2 linked regions of the Sporocytophaga myxococcoides DSM 11118 genome follow. Each later gene encodes a partner of the first gene's protein in a complex. Links are inferred from orthologs where the notes say so. Each region holds a gene or a part of one and is shown in the gene's direction. Other genes may lie near its edges.

Region 1 (7,014 bases):
CTAAAGAGACTTTATTAAAATACCTTCCTGAGCCTCACAGTGGCATTCCGGCTGTCTTTAATAAAGACAAGAACAAAACAGAAGATTTTTCAGAAAGAGATATTCTGTATAAAATTCTTTTTGACATGAAGAAAGATATGACAGAGTTAAAAAAACTCGTTTTTGACCTTCTTCAAAACGAAAATTATGGCTCACAGATGATCAAAGATCATCCTGACCTTTTTACTGGAATTACCGAAGAAATTTATCCCAGAGACCAACGTCCGGCTAAGTTTTTGCTGCCTCCTCCTTCCGAAGAGCATATACACGAACATGCCCCTATTGAAATAGAAAAAATAGAGGATGCAATTCAGGAGCCCGAAGAAGAATCGCTTTCTCTTGAAGACAAGGAAAAAGAAATGATTTTAAAGGCCCTGAAGAGAAATCATAATAAAAGAAAAAATGCTGCTCGCGACCTTGGCATTTCTGAACGTACACTGTACAGGAAATTAAAGCAGTATGAAATCGAAGAATAATTTTGATTTAATAAAAGAATTTTGAATATAGTATCATGAATAAATTTAGCCCCGCCAGAAACTTGTTTAGATTAAGCATTAATGCACTTATTCTGGTATTTATTCTTTCTTTCCTAACAGGATGTGGTGTATATTCATTTACCGATGGAAGAATTCCTCCGGAAGTAAAAAACATTTCTATTCTCAATTTTCCTAATGACGCAGGTAATGGCCCTCCTACCCTTTCGCAGAATTTCACTGAAAAACTAAGAAGTTACTACCAGCAAAACTCCAACCTGGTACTAGTAAAAAGTAATGGAGACTGGCAACTTGAGGGAAGAATAGTTGGTTATAATATAACGAGTACGGGTGTTCAAGCCAATGAGATTGCTGGTATCAACAGATTGGTCATAAAGATTGAAGTAAAATTTATTAATACACTCGATGAAAAAGCCAGCTTTACCAATGTCTTTACCAGTCCGCCTACAAGCGGTGACTTCCCTGCCAATCAGGCTTTATCACAAGTAGAAGGGACCTTAGTAAATAAGATGCTGGACCAGATGGTTTTGGATATCTTTACAAAAACAACTTCCAACTGGTAAATCCTAAAAACCGGATAAATATTGAATAAGCAACGTTTCATAGACTTAATTACAAACTCCGCGGAAGTTTCTTCTACAGATCTTAAAGATCTGGAAGAAGTCGTGAAGATTTTCCCTTACTGCCAGGCAGCACATATCCTGTTTGCCAAGGCTTCCTATGAAACAGATAATATGCTTGCTGAAAAAAGAATACGAAAAGCAGCAGCCTATTCTTTTGACAGGAAAAATCTTAAAAAGATAATCCACCATTCGAGGTATTCTTTTAAATCAGAAAATAAATCAATCAATCATTTAATACAGGCTCCTGCTCCTGAAAATCTTCTTGAAGAAAAAGTTCTCATTGAAGAAATTGAAGAAGAAAACATTGCCATAAGTGAAACTGCCAGCATTGCTGAAGAGAAAAATACTAAGCTAATTTCTGAACCAGAAAAAAGAGACGAAATTAAAGTTCAGGAGGAAAAAGAAATTCTTCCTCAAAAAGATGATCCGTCAGAAGCTGAAAAATATTCCCCTCCTACTGGGCAGGTCATAACCAATTCAAAAGAATTTTTTGAAGATCTTCAGAAAAACCTGCAAGAACTCAGAAAACTGAAAGAAGAAGCAGCCAAAGATAAAATTACCGATCCAGAATCCGACGCAGAAAATCCTTCTACTGTTCCTCCTCCAGTCATCCTACCGGCGGTAATGCCGGAAAAAAAATACGCTTTTCCTGAAGATAAAATACTAGAAGAACTTTCTCAGAAAGAAGCATTTAAGGGCAAAAACAAAATCAATATTGAAAAATTTCCTTGGGAAAAGGTTGAAATCTTTTTAAAGAAAGAAGAAGAGAAAAACGCTTTTCTCGAGAAAAAAATCATAGAAAAAAATATTGACAACGAGGAAATCAGTAATAATGATGCTGATTTGCACATTCAATACCTAGAATTCCTTGATAGAGGAAGAAAACAGCTTGATAAAAAGCAAGTTGAAAATATAATAGACAAATTTATAAAAGAGGATCCAACAATTCCTCCATTAAATCCAAGGACTGTTGCCGAGGACCAAGAAGACCTTTCTGCAAAATCCGGTGTAGAATCCAAAGGATTGGTATCTGAAAACTTTGCTAAGATTTTGATAAAACAAGGTAAAATTCAGAAAGCTATTGATATTTACACACAATTAAGTTTGAAAAATCCTGAAAAAAGTACTTACTTTGCAGGCCTTATTAATGAATTAAAAAACGAAAAATAATTTATAATGGAAATTTTAGTCACGGTTTTAATATTTATAGCCTGTTTTTTCCTTGTTGTTCTGGTACTTGCGCAAAATTCTAAAGGTGGTGGTCTTTCCGGAAACTTTGCAGGTGGTTCTACTCAATTCATGGGTGTGAAAAAAACCGGAGATTTACTAGAAAAATTAACCTGGGGATTTGCAATTGCTCTAGTTGTTCTTTGCCTTGGCATTAATCTTCTTTATAAAAACAATGTTGAAGATAATGACGCAGGTATAAACAGTGTGAACGTTGAAAGAGCTCAGGAAGGAAATAAGCTGATGCCTAAAGCTCCAGGTGAAGGTCAGGAAAAAGCTCCTGCTAAAAATGATACAGCTGAATAATGTTGTTATAAAAGATAAAAAAAAACGCCTCTAATTAGAGGCGTTTTTTTTATCCCTACCGTAATAGTATTTACTATAGTCTATTGAGTTTCTGAATAAAGCTTTTTCACCAGCAACCTCTTGGTTATAGGCATTACAGTTTCTTCAAAAGGATAGTTTATTTTTGAATTCACCAAAAAAGTAGCAGGATTTGGTAACTTTTTATACTTCTTAATCAACTCCAATTTTATGTTTTCAAAAGTATTCCCTATGGTCTTACTTATACTTTCGACAAAGTGTGTATGAATTCCTCTGTATTTAGCTTCTGCTGTTTGAAATAAAGTCACCTGATATTCATAAACCTGTGTTTCAGTTCTGTTATTAGTATGAAATAAAAGGTATCCCGCATCTAAATTAAGAGGAGACAGTCCTATCGGACTTATTGACAGCTTGTCTTCTATCTCTTCATAAATCTCTTTTCCCTCCACCAACTGATCTTTAAGTTTAGGCAATGCGAACATTACTATTTCCTCCAGTTCCCGCATAACCTTGTCATCATTGACCAATTCCTCATAGATGACTTCTAACTTTTCGAAATCAGCACTGGAAATTTGTTTAGGGAAATGTTCTTTCAGAAGCTGTTTATTTTCCTTTAAACGCACAAGATTCTGATAGTGAAAAAGTAAATCGGAAAGAAATGGATAAAGTTTCTTTTCATTAAAGCTTCCCTTTACATCGTGAAGGTAAGCGAGGAGCATATATTTTTTATACTCAAAATCTATAAGTCCTTCTGTCAGCCAGTTTTTATTTAACTCTTTCATAATCTCAAAAAAGTTATACTAGATATACGATTTCAATGCCATTTTGTTAGCCCTCACATAATTTATCCAATTCACCCTAAAAAAACAAATGAAAAAATGACAGGTTTTAAAACAAAAAAGGCAGATCTGGGTTTCTATGCCTCACCGTTCACTGACAAATCTTCAGCTTTTTACCTCTGGCACAGGAAATGCAGAGCTGCAGTATCGAAGAAAATTAAAAACTTTTAACCTTATAAAATTAAACGCTTTAACAAAATGAGTAACAATCTACATATCAGACCACTAGCAGACAGAGTTTTGATCCAACCTGCTCCTGCTGAAGAAAGAACCGCTTCTGGTATCATTATTCCTGATACAGCTAAAGAAAAACCTCAAAGAGGATCTGTTGTTGCAATTGGAACAGGAAAAAAAGATGAGCCTCTGACTGTAAAAGTAGGCGACACTGTTCTTTATGGTAAATACTCAGGCACTGAGATCACCATTGATGGGAAAGAGTATCTTATGATGCGCGAAGCTGATATATTCGCAGTTCTTTAATAACTTAATTGTCTAAAAGCAAATCAATTACAAAACAAAAAAAATTAAAAATACCATGGCAAAAAATATATTTTTCGATACAGAAGCCAGAGAAAAACTGAAAAAAGGTGTAGATGCATTGGCTGATGCTGTAAAGGTGACATTAGGACCAAAAGGAAGAAATGTAATCCTTGACAAAAAATTCGGTGCTCCAACAGTTACTAAAGACGGTGTTTCTGTTGCGAAAGACATTGAATTAAAAGAACCAATCGAAAATATGGGTGCACAACTTGTAAAAGAAGTTGCATCTAAAACCGCTGATGCTGCCGGTGATGGTACTACTACTGCTACTGTTCTTGCTCAGGCTATTTTCAATGCTGGTATTAAAAACGTTGCGGCAGGTGCAAACCCGATGGACCTTAAGAGAGGTATCGATAAAGCTGTAGAAGCTATCGTTGCTGATCTTAAAAGACAATCTAAAAAAATCGAGAGCTCTCAGGAAGTAGCTCAGGTTGCTACAATCTCTGCCAACAACGATGAGGAAATTGGTAAAATGATTGCCAATGCTATGGACAAAGTTGGTAAAGATGGTGTAATCACTGTAGAAGAAGCAAAAGGAACTGAGACTGAAGTAAAGATCGTTGAAGGTATGCAATTCGATAGAGGATACCTTTCTCCTTACTTTGTAACCAATGCAGATAAAATGGAAGCTGATCTTGACAATCCTTTCATCCTTATCTATGACAAGAAGATCTCTTCAATGAAAGAACTTCTTCCAGTATTGGAGCAAGTAGTTCAAACAGGAAAACCATTGTTGATCATTTCTGAGGATCTAGATGGCGAAGCTCTTGCTACTCTTGTTGTAAACAAAATAAGAGGTGCTTTGAAAATTGCTGCTGTAAAAGCTCCAGGCTTCGGAGACAGAAGAAAAGCAATGCTTGAAGATATCGCTGCATTAACTGGCGGAACTGTAATCTCTGAAGAAAGAGGATTCAAACTTGACAACGCTACCCTTGATTTCTTAGGTACTGCTGAAAAAATCATTGTTGACAAAGACAACACTACTATTGTTAACGGTGCTGGTCAAAAAGAAGAAATTAAAGCGAGAATTAATCAGATCAAAGCTCAGATTGAATCTACTACTTCTGACTACGATAAAGAAAAACTTCAGGAAAGACTAGCTAAGCTTTCAGGTGGTGTAGCTATCCTTTATGTTGGCGCTGCTACTGAAGTTGAAATGAAAGAGAAAAAAGACAGAGTTGATGATGCATTACATGCAACAAGAGCTGCTGTTGAAGAAGGTGTTATCCCTGGTGGCGGTGTAGCTCTTATCAGAGCTAGTGCAGCACTTGATAATTTAAAACTATCTCACGAAGATCAAATCACAGGTGTACAAATCATCAGAACTGCTATCGAAGCTCCATTGAGAACTATCGTATTCAACGCAGGTCTTGAAGGTTCTGTAATCGTTCAGAAAGTAAAAGAAGGACAAGGTGATTATGGATACAATGCGCGTGATGACAGATATGAAAACATGTTTGCCGCTGGTATCTTAGATCCTACAAAAGTTACAAGACTAGCTCTTGAAAATGCTGCTTCTATTGCTGCTCTTCTTCTTACTACGGAATGTGTAGTTGCAGATCAGCCAGAAGAAAAAGCTGCTCACAGCCATATGCCTCCAATGGGCGGAGGAATGGGTGGAATGATGTAATAGCCTGTTTTACAAAACAATAACAAAAATACCTCTGTTAAATTAACAGAGGTATTTTTTTGTTATTTACAAAAGGATTAAATTTACAATGTTAAACCTTTTAAGTTTATGGTTCATCAAAATGTGACGATGAATTGGGTTTACGAACACTTCCTTGCTTATTTGCATTTAAGCATTGCGGACTGTGATTGTATCGTATCCCAAAAAGAGCTGAACAACCTTTCATGTTTCACTCTTCTTAAAAATCTAAGCCCAGACAGAGGCTTAAAGCTTGTAAAAGAGGTCTATATAGAATTTCTTTCTCACACAGAAGAAGAAAAGAGGGCTTATATCAGGGAAAATGTCTCCAAATTTCTCCGCACAGATTCCATAAAAAACAGAGTAATAGTCGATTTAGAAGACGCCGTCCATCAAAAAGACGAGGAAAGTGAAGAATATATCATGTTCAGATATATCAGGAAGGTGATCAACAATTGTAAATAAATCACTCTCCCTATTCAATTAAAGTAACCCCTCCTATTTGGGAGTAAAGGTTTATTATAGTGATCTGATACTTAAAAGTATTACCGCACTGACAACCATTAATAGTGTCAGCAGATCAAAATCGGGTAAATTTGATTTTAAGAAATTAAAGTTCATTCCTTTTCCACTTTGTTTTTAGTATCACAAAGGTAGAATGGTAATGTAAACTTATTGTAAGCTTAAAATTAAAATATCTTTTTCTTATTCTAACTCATCGCTTTTCGAACGTGTGATTGTTCTTTATACTTAAGGCCCACAAAAATAAATACAACAGCTGTAATCAGCATAAGTCCGGAAAAAAACCAGAAGTATGCAGGACCTGCTAATTTTGAAGTTTTATCAGGATTTTGAATAAACCAATTTATTAAAGCTGTAAACAAACTTCCCAGAGAAACCGAAAGAAGAAAAAAGCCCATGATAAGTGATTTCATATCATTTGGAGCTTGAGTATACGAAAATTCCAGCCCGGTTCCGTAAATCATTACTTCTGATATTGTCAGTATCAGATAAGCAAAACACTGCCACAAAATCGAAATATCCTTCCCAGCATAAAGACTTGTTTCCATATAAGCCACAATAGCAAAAGAGGATGCGCACACAAACATTCCGATCGTAATTTTTCTTAAAGAAGTTAAATTCATAAACTTTCCAAGAAAAGGGTATACAACCAAATCAAATAAAGGAACCAGAATTAAAACGAAAATCGGGTTTAAAGCCTGAACCTGATCAGGTAGAATTTCAAATTTAAATCCAAATACATCAAATGATTTTATCAT
Region 2 (6,951 bases), on another replicon or contig:
ATCCCGATTTGATCCAAGTTGCATTGGATTGCGAACGATTTGGAGCTCAAGGAATAACAGTTCACCCGCGACCAGACGAGAGACATATCAAATATGCGGATGTTTATGCTTTAAAGGAAGTGATTAAAACTGAATTTAATATTGAAGGGAATCCTGAAGGAAAATTTATTGATCTTGTAAAAGAAATCAAACCACATCAAGTAACTCTTGTACCTGATCCTCCGGGAGCTATTACAAGCAATGCTGGCTGGAATACAATAAAATATAAAGATTTTTTAAAAGATGTTATCCGGGGTTTTAAAGAATGTGGGATTAGAGTAAGTCTATTCGTAGATCCTGTAGAACAAATGGTTGAAGGAGCTGCAGAAGCTGGTGCTGACAGAGTGGAACTTTATACCGAACCTTATGCAAAAAATTTTTCAAAGGATAAGGTAAAAGCTATTTCCGAATATATAGTTGCTGCCCAGAAAGCTGCTTCTCTTGGATTAGGACTTAATGCAGGACATGATCTTGATCTTAAAAATCTAAAATACCTTAAAGACAATATCTCTAATCTTGATGAAGTATCTATAGGGCATGCACTCATATGCGATGCTCTTTATTTTGGACTAGAGAATACAATCCAAATGTATCTTAAAGAATTAAACTAAAGGATGAAATTATATTATAAAGAACTAGGATCAGGGGAACCTTTAATTCTGTTACATGGATTATTTGGATCTTCTGACAATTTATATTCTGTTGCCAAAGAGTTGGCTAAAAAGTATCAAGTATTCGTTATAGATGAACGAAACCATGGCAATTCGCCTTGGAGTGATATAATGAATTACGATGTGATTGCAGATGACATTAAAGAATTTATGGAAGATCATTCCATAAAGAATGCTTTGATAGTGGGCCATTCAATGGGTGGAAAAGCGAGTATGAAATTAGCTCAGAAATATCCGCAATTGGTTAGAAAATTAGTCGTTTCTGATATTGCACCAAGATATTATGCGCCACACCACCAGACCATATTAGCAGGGCTGAATAGCGTTAACCTTGAAACACTTGAAAGCAGAACAGATGCTGATACTCAATTGTCGGCTCATATTAAAGATCTACCTACCAGACAATTTCTGTTAAAGAATCTGGGCAGAGATGAAAATGGACAATTCAAATGGAAAATAAACCTGAGTGTAATCACAAAACAAATTGAATTTGTAGGTGCTGGAATTAATGATTCAGAAGTAATCAACACACCCACTCTATTTGTTAGAGGTGGCAAAAGTGATTATATAAAACTCTCTGATGAACCAATTATTAAAAAGATATTCCCAAACTCTACGTTAAAAACAATTGAAGGCGCAAGCCACTGGATTCATGCTGAAAAACCAGTCGAATTTATCAATCTGATTTTTGAGTTTGATTCAGAATAATTTTCTTATAACGAACAAGATTAACGAAATAAGAATACTAAGTAAAATACTTGTAGCCAAAGGAAAATAGAATGACCAGTTTTTTCCTTTAATCGCAATATCTCCCGGGAGTTTGCCTAATAGGGGTATTTTATCAGAAAACAATAGTATCAACCCAATAACGACGAAAATAATACCACCTATAATCAACCCTTTTCCTAAGCCTTGAAATTCACTCATATTTTAGCACTTTAAATGATCAACAAATATAAATACAATGTCGATTCCCGAATCTGAAACTTCCAAATTATATCTGATTCCCTCAATACTGGCAGAAGGCACTGCCCTTCAGATGATGGCTCCGGCGATAGCTGAAGTTATTAAAGAAACTGATTATTATTTTGCTGAAAATATTAAAACAGCTAGAAGATATATAAGTGAGCTAAAAACAGGACGAAAAATAGAAGACCTTATCTTTTATCAACTTGATAAAGATACTTCAAAAGAAGAGGCCATTAAATTATTTGAAACAGTTCCATCAGGAAAAAATATTGGTGTATTATCTGAAGCTGGCTGTCCTGGCATAGCTGACCCAGGAGCTTTAGCTGTTGCAATTGCACATAAAAAAAAATGGGATATAGTGCCTCTTCCAGGCCCATCTTCCATCTTTATGGCATTAATGGCATCAGGTTTCAATGGTCAGTATTTCTGCTTTAAAGGTTATCTTCCAATAGATAAAGATCAAAAAATTAAGGCTTTTAAAGCCATAGAGAGAGAAGCCTGGGACAAGAGAGCCACACAGATAGTTATCGAAACACCTTACCGCAATAATAAATTTTTAGAAGATATAATTGCGACTGGCAATCCTGAAACCCAACTTTGTATAGCTTGTGATATTACAGGACCTCAGCAATTTATTCAGACGAAAAACCTTAATGAATGGAAAAAAAATTTACCAGATCTTAACAAAAAGCCCACAGTATTTCTATTTTTTGGAAGAAACTGATTAAGTTTTTTGTGTTGTTGGATTTTAATTTAACTTTGATAATTAGTTATTCTTAAATAAGATACCTTTAAACCTAAAAAAATAATGTCATACCTATTTACCTCAGAATCCGTGTCGGAAGGTCACCCTGATAAGGTTGCTGATCAGATTTCAGATGCAATCCTTGATGCAATTCTTGCACAAGATCCACATTCAAGAGTTGCTTGTGAAACGATGGTTACTACAGGACTAGTTGTAGTTGCCGGTGAAGTTACTACTAAGGCTACTATTGACACTCAGAATATTATAAGAGATACTATTAAGAAAATCGGGTATACCAAAGCAGAGTACATGTTTGAAGCAGACTCTTGTGGTATACTTACTGCACTTCACCAACAGTCACCAGATATTGCACAAGGTGTTAATGAAGGAGAAGGCATTGATAAAGATCAGGGAGCTGGTGATCAGGGGATGATGTTTGGTTACGCAACAACAGAAACTCCTGAATATATGCCTATGGCTTTGGCTTTTTCTCACAGACTGGTAAAAAAGTTAGCTGAGATCAGAAAAAAAGGCAAGAAAATGACTTACCTGCGTCCAGATGCAAAATCTCAAGTTACAATTGAGTATGGCGACAACGGCAAGCCTAAGAGAGTGCATACTATCGTTATTTCCACTCAGCACGATGACTTTGGGAAAGATGCAGATATGCTGAAATTGATCAAAAATGACATGGTCAATGAAGTAATCCCTTCTGTGATTCCTAAAAAACTTATTGACAGTAAAACAATCTTCCACATCAACCCAACCGGAAAATTCGTAATTGGCGGACCTCACGGAGATTCAGGATTAACAGGAAGAAAAATTATTGTTGATACTTATGGAGGAAAAGGTGCACACGGCGGTGGAGCATTCTCTGGAAAAGATCCTTCTAAAGTTGACAGAAGCGCAGCATATGCAGCAAGACACATTGCTAAAAACCTTGTTGCTGCGGGAGTTGCAGAAGAAATACTTGTTCAGGTAGCCTATGCAATCGGTGTTTCAAAACCAGTTTCTTTAACTGTAAATACTTACGGAACAGCGAAAGTAAATATGACCGATGCTCAGATCGCTTCCAAAGTATTGAATGTTTTTGATATGAGACCAAAAGCTATTGTTGAAAGATTAGGCCTTAAAAACCCTATTTTCTCTGAAACAGCTGCATATGGCCATATGGGAAGAGAACCATTTATAAAAGAAGTAGATCTTTCTTATGTGGAGCTAAAAGATGATGGCAAAAAGAAAACAGAGATCAAGAAAACTGTAAGTAAAAAAGTTGAATTCTTCACATGGGAAAAACTTGACCATGTAGAAGCTGTAAAGAAAGAATTCAAAATCAAGTAAAATAAGAAGGGCTCCAATGGGAGCCCTTCTTATTTAAAGTCATTAATAAATAAAGCCTGTTCTTTTCAGATCAGGCTTTTTAATTATTTATTTTACTTTTTTAGCTAGATCAGCACCTGCTTTGAATTTTACAACCTTCTTAGCTTTGATCTGGATAGTTTTACCAGTTTGTGGGTTTCTACCAGTTCTTGCTGCTCTTTTAGCTACAGAGAAAGTACCAAATCCAATGATGATAACTTTATCTCCTTTTTTCAAAGTTTTAGAAGCTGCACTTAGGAATGCATCAAGTGCTCTTTTTGAATCAGCTTTAGTTAGTTTTGACTCAGCTGCGATTGCGTCGATTAATTCTGCTTTGTTCATTTTTTTAAAAATTTAACTTGTGTTTAAAATCTTATGTCAAAATTATATGAATTCCAGTATTGTACAATAGTTTTACACAAAAATATATCAAAATGTTGATAACTTTTTTCATTTAATAATCAGCATTCATAGGGTATACAGATAATTCAAAACTGAAAACATACGTCGAAACAGGGTTACAGGTTGTGGAAAACTTGAATTGCTTATCAACAAAGGAATCCAGGGAGCAAGTTTTAAAGGCTCAAGCTATATAATAAACCAATTAACAAATACACATTTAAAACACTCATTCAGAGTATTTTACAAGTAAAAAATAGTATTATTAAATGATTTACATGTACCTGAAAATTCGATGAAAACAGATATTAAAAATCGTATCCAAAAGTGAAATAGAATAATGGAGTTTGCACCACGTTATTTTTGACTCCCCATGCTACATCTACTTTTACATAATATCCCAACAATAACGTTCTTGCGCCAAATCCATACCCTACCAGGAATGGATTCACATAGTTCCTTACTTCTGCCGTAAATGGGTTGCCATTTCCTCCAGCAACGGTGGTGTTAATACTATTATCTTTACTGAAAGGTGTATCGCCTGTCCAGGCAGATCCAGCGTCGGTAAAGGCTACTAATTGAAAATTTCTTAAAAATGAAGAAGAGATTGGTTGTCTGTAAATTGCTCTAAATGGAATGCGGAGTTCTGCATTCATCAGCACATAGCGCGACCCAAACTGTGAATTATATATAAAACCTCTCATTGGCATTGAGTACTCAATGAAAAGTAAATCAGAATTGTTCTTAAACTGAGATATCGCTAAAGGGCTGTTAGGAGAGGAATTATCGGTTGAGTTAAACAACCAGTTATCCATTCCTCCAAGCAAAAAGTTTTTCTTAGCATTACCAGTAAAGGCGCCACCAGCGACACGTGCCGCCAGAACAATTTCTTTATAAATTCTTTGATACCGTCTGAGGTCAAGATTGATTTTTCCAAAGTTGTTGGCAGAGGAGCCGTTTGCTACATACTGCTCTGCGCTAAGAATAAATCTTGTTCCTTCAATCATATTCAACCCAAGCTTTATTGTATTATCGTAAACAAAGCTGAGATTAAGTCCCTGATATCCTTGTGTGATATCTTTAGAGGTCATTTCGGTAACAGATCTTCGAGTAAAAGCAGCAAAAGGACTAACACTTAACCGGGAGTATACAGAAAACGGATAGGATGCAGTAAACGCCAATCTATTCAAAGTATATATCTGAGAAGACGTTGACTCATTTGAAGCAAAAAGATTTTTTCTATCGTACCTGACTTTGAGATCAACCCTTTTCTTTAGGTAAATATATTCTCCGAATATGTTATTGGTTTTTAAATCAGCAACACCAAAAGCTCCGACGTTTATTCTATGATTACCAAGCACATCAGACATTTGTCCCTCCAGTAATATTCCTAATCCTCTTAAAGGATCAATAAGAATTGTGGAAATGACATTATCGATTCCAAAGAAGTTTCTATATGGATATGGTCCAAGGAATGATGTTTTTTTCTGTAACTGATTTTTATTAATTGTATCAGCAGGTTCTTGCCTTAAAGGTGCCCCGGCTATCCTGCCTTTATTTGTGGTATCCTTCAAATCAGACTCAAATCGGAACTCATCCAGATTTATTTCTTTAACCTTTTCTTTTGAATTGAATTCAAATTCTTGCTTCTCTGATCTGGTTATCTTATCGTCAGATTTCTCTTCAATCTCAGAAGAAGGGGTTTCCAATCTTGTAAAAACAGAATCAAGGTTGTAGTGAGGGAAAAAGTAAGCTCTTTCTTTTCCTCCAATCCTATTTATAGTGACCAGGTTATTATTCGCACTTGATATATGGAAAGATTTAATATTATATAAAAAAGCAGATTTCCTGGAAAGCTTTTTATCAGTTAGGTTCAGGCTGTATAAATTATCAATTTTATCATCATCCGAAATGAATAAAACAGAATTTGAAGACTTTACGAATACAGGTTGGATAACATTGATATCGTTTGTAAGCCTCACTAGTTTATTACTTCCATTAAACTTAAATAAAGAATATTGCTCCAATGGTTTATAGATTTCCTTTTTGGGAAGAACAAGTGTATCAGAACTCCTGTTGGAAGCGAATATGATGTCTCTGGTTGTCCCATAAAAGGATGGAGAAAGATCGTCGAAAATGTCATTGGTAATTTGCTTCATGCCCCCACGAGCGTTATCCATTAAGAACAAATCTGTCTGCCCGTCTTTATCCGCACTGAATATAATTGCAGTACCATCCTCCGAAAAAGCAAAATCAAAAACATGTTTGAAATAAGTTATCTTCTTTTTTACCTTATCTCTTGTTTTCAAATTGTGAATTTCCAAATATGTCTTGTCACTTTTTGTATAGATAAATGCTAGTTCATCTTCTGATTTCCATGCAAAGGTAGGATTGTGGGTATCAAAATCACGTTGAGCGCTTCTGGTACCACCTTTTCTTATTGATTTTGAATCTTTTTTTCCTTTATCCGTTATCTCTACCGCAAACAAATTATATTTTCCATCCTGAAACTTAACAAATGCCATTCTATTCCCCTTAGAATTTACCTTCACAGCACTTAAAGCATTCTTTTTAGAAGAATTTAACCTTAAATATTTATCCTCCTGTGGCTCTTTATATTCTTTTTTCAGATTATTATTTATACCCAGGTAAAAGTTTCTGAATTCAGCTAAAAAAATTGAATATGGAATCCCAAGAGTACTCTCTATAGCTGCTTCTTCATTTCTTACAATACGGGTTAAGTTTAACAGATTAGGTACAGTATAAAGG

Evidence for each region.
Region 2: the proteins of groL (region 1) and metK are in contact, whole or in part, in a cryo-EM structure (PDB 8P4O), measured with the Escherichia coli proteins. The link is inferred for Sporocytophaga myxococcoides DSM 11118 from one-to-one orthologs.

The regions. Positions count from the first base shown.
Region 1 is NZ_KE384560.1:1,277,872-1,284,885, reverse strand. Bases 3,518-6,398 are described here. They hold groL (chaperonin GroEL), read left to right. Parts: upstream 3,518-4,081; coding sequence 4,082-5,716; downstream 5,717-6,398. Other genes in these bases: K350_RS0123800 (hypothetical protein), read left to right, coding at 5,825-6,199; K350_RS0123810 (co-chaperone GroES), read left to right, coding at 3,745-4,026. Also shown: K350_RS0123840 (sigma-54 interaction domain-containing protein), read left to right, coding at 1-515; LPS assembly lipoprotein LptE, read left to right, coding at 551-1,096; K350_RS31665 (hypothetical protein), read left to right, coding at 1,118-2,326; preprotein translocase subunit SecG, read left to right, coding at 2,333-2,689; K350_RS0123820 (hypothetical protein), read right to left, coding at 2,770-3,489; K350_RS0123795 (POT family MFS transporter), read right to left, coding at 6,445-7,014.
Region 2 is NZ_AUFX01000006.1:537,597-544,547, forward strand. What follows is about bases 1,809-4,626. They hold metK (methionine adenosyltransferase), read left to right. Parts: upstream 1,809-2,487; coding sequence 2,488-3,765; downstream 3,766-4,626. Other genes in these bases: K350_RS0110830 (SAM-dependent methyltransferase), read left to right, coding at 1,809-2,403; K350_RS0110840 (HU family DNA-binding protein), read right to left, coding at 3,853-4,125; K350_RS0110845 (PD40 domain-containing protein), read right to left, coding at 4,491-4,626. Outside these bases: K350_RS0110815 (pyridoxine 5'-phosphate synthase), read left to right, coding at 1-650; K350_RS0110820 (alpha/beta fold hydrolase), read left to right, coding at 654-1,418; K350_RS0110825 (DUF2905 domain-containing protein), read right to left, coding at 1,410-1,637; more of K350_RS0110830, read left to right, coding at 1,675-1,808; more of K350_RS0110845, read right to left, coding at 4,627-6,951. UniProt on the Escherichia coli protein: Catalyzes the formation of S-adenosylmethionine (AdoMet) from methionine and ATP.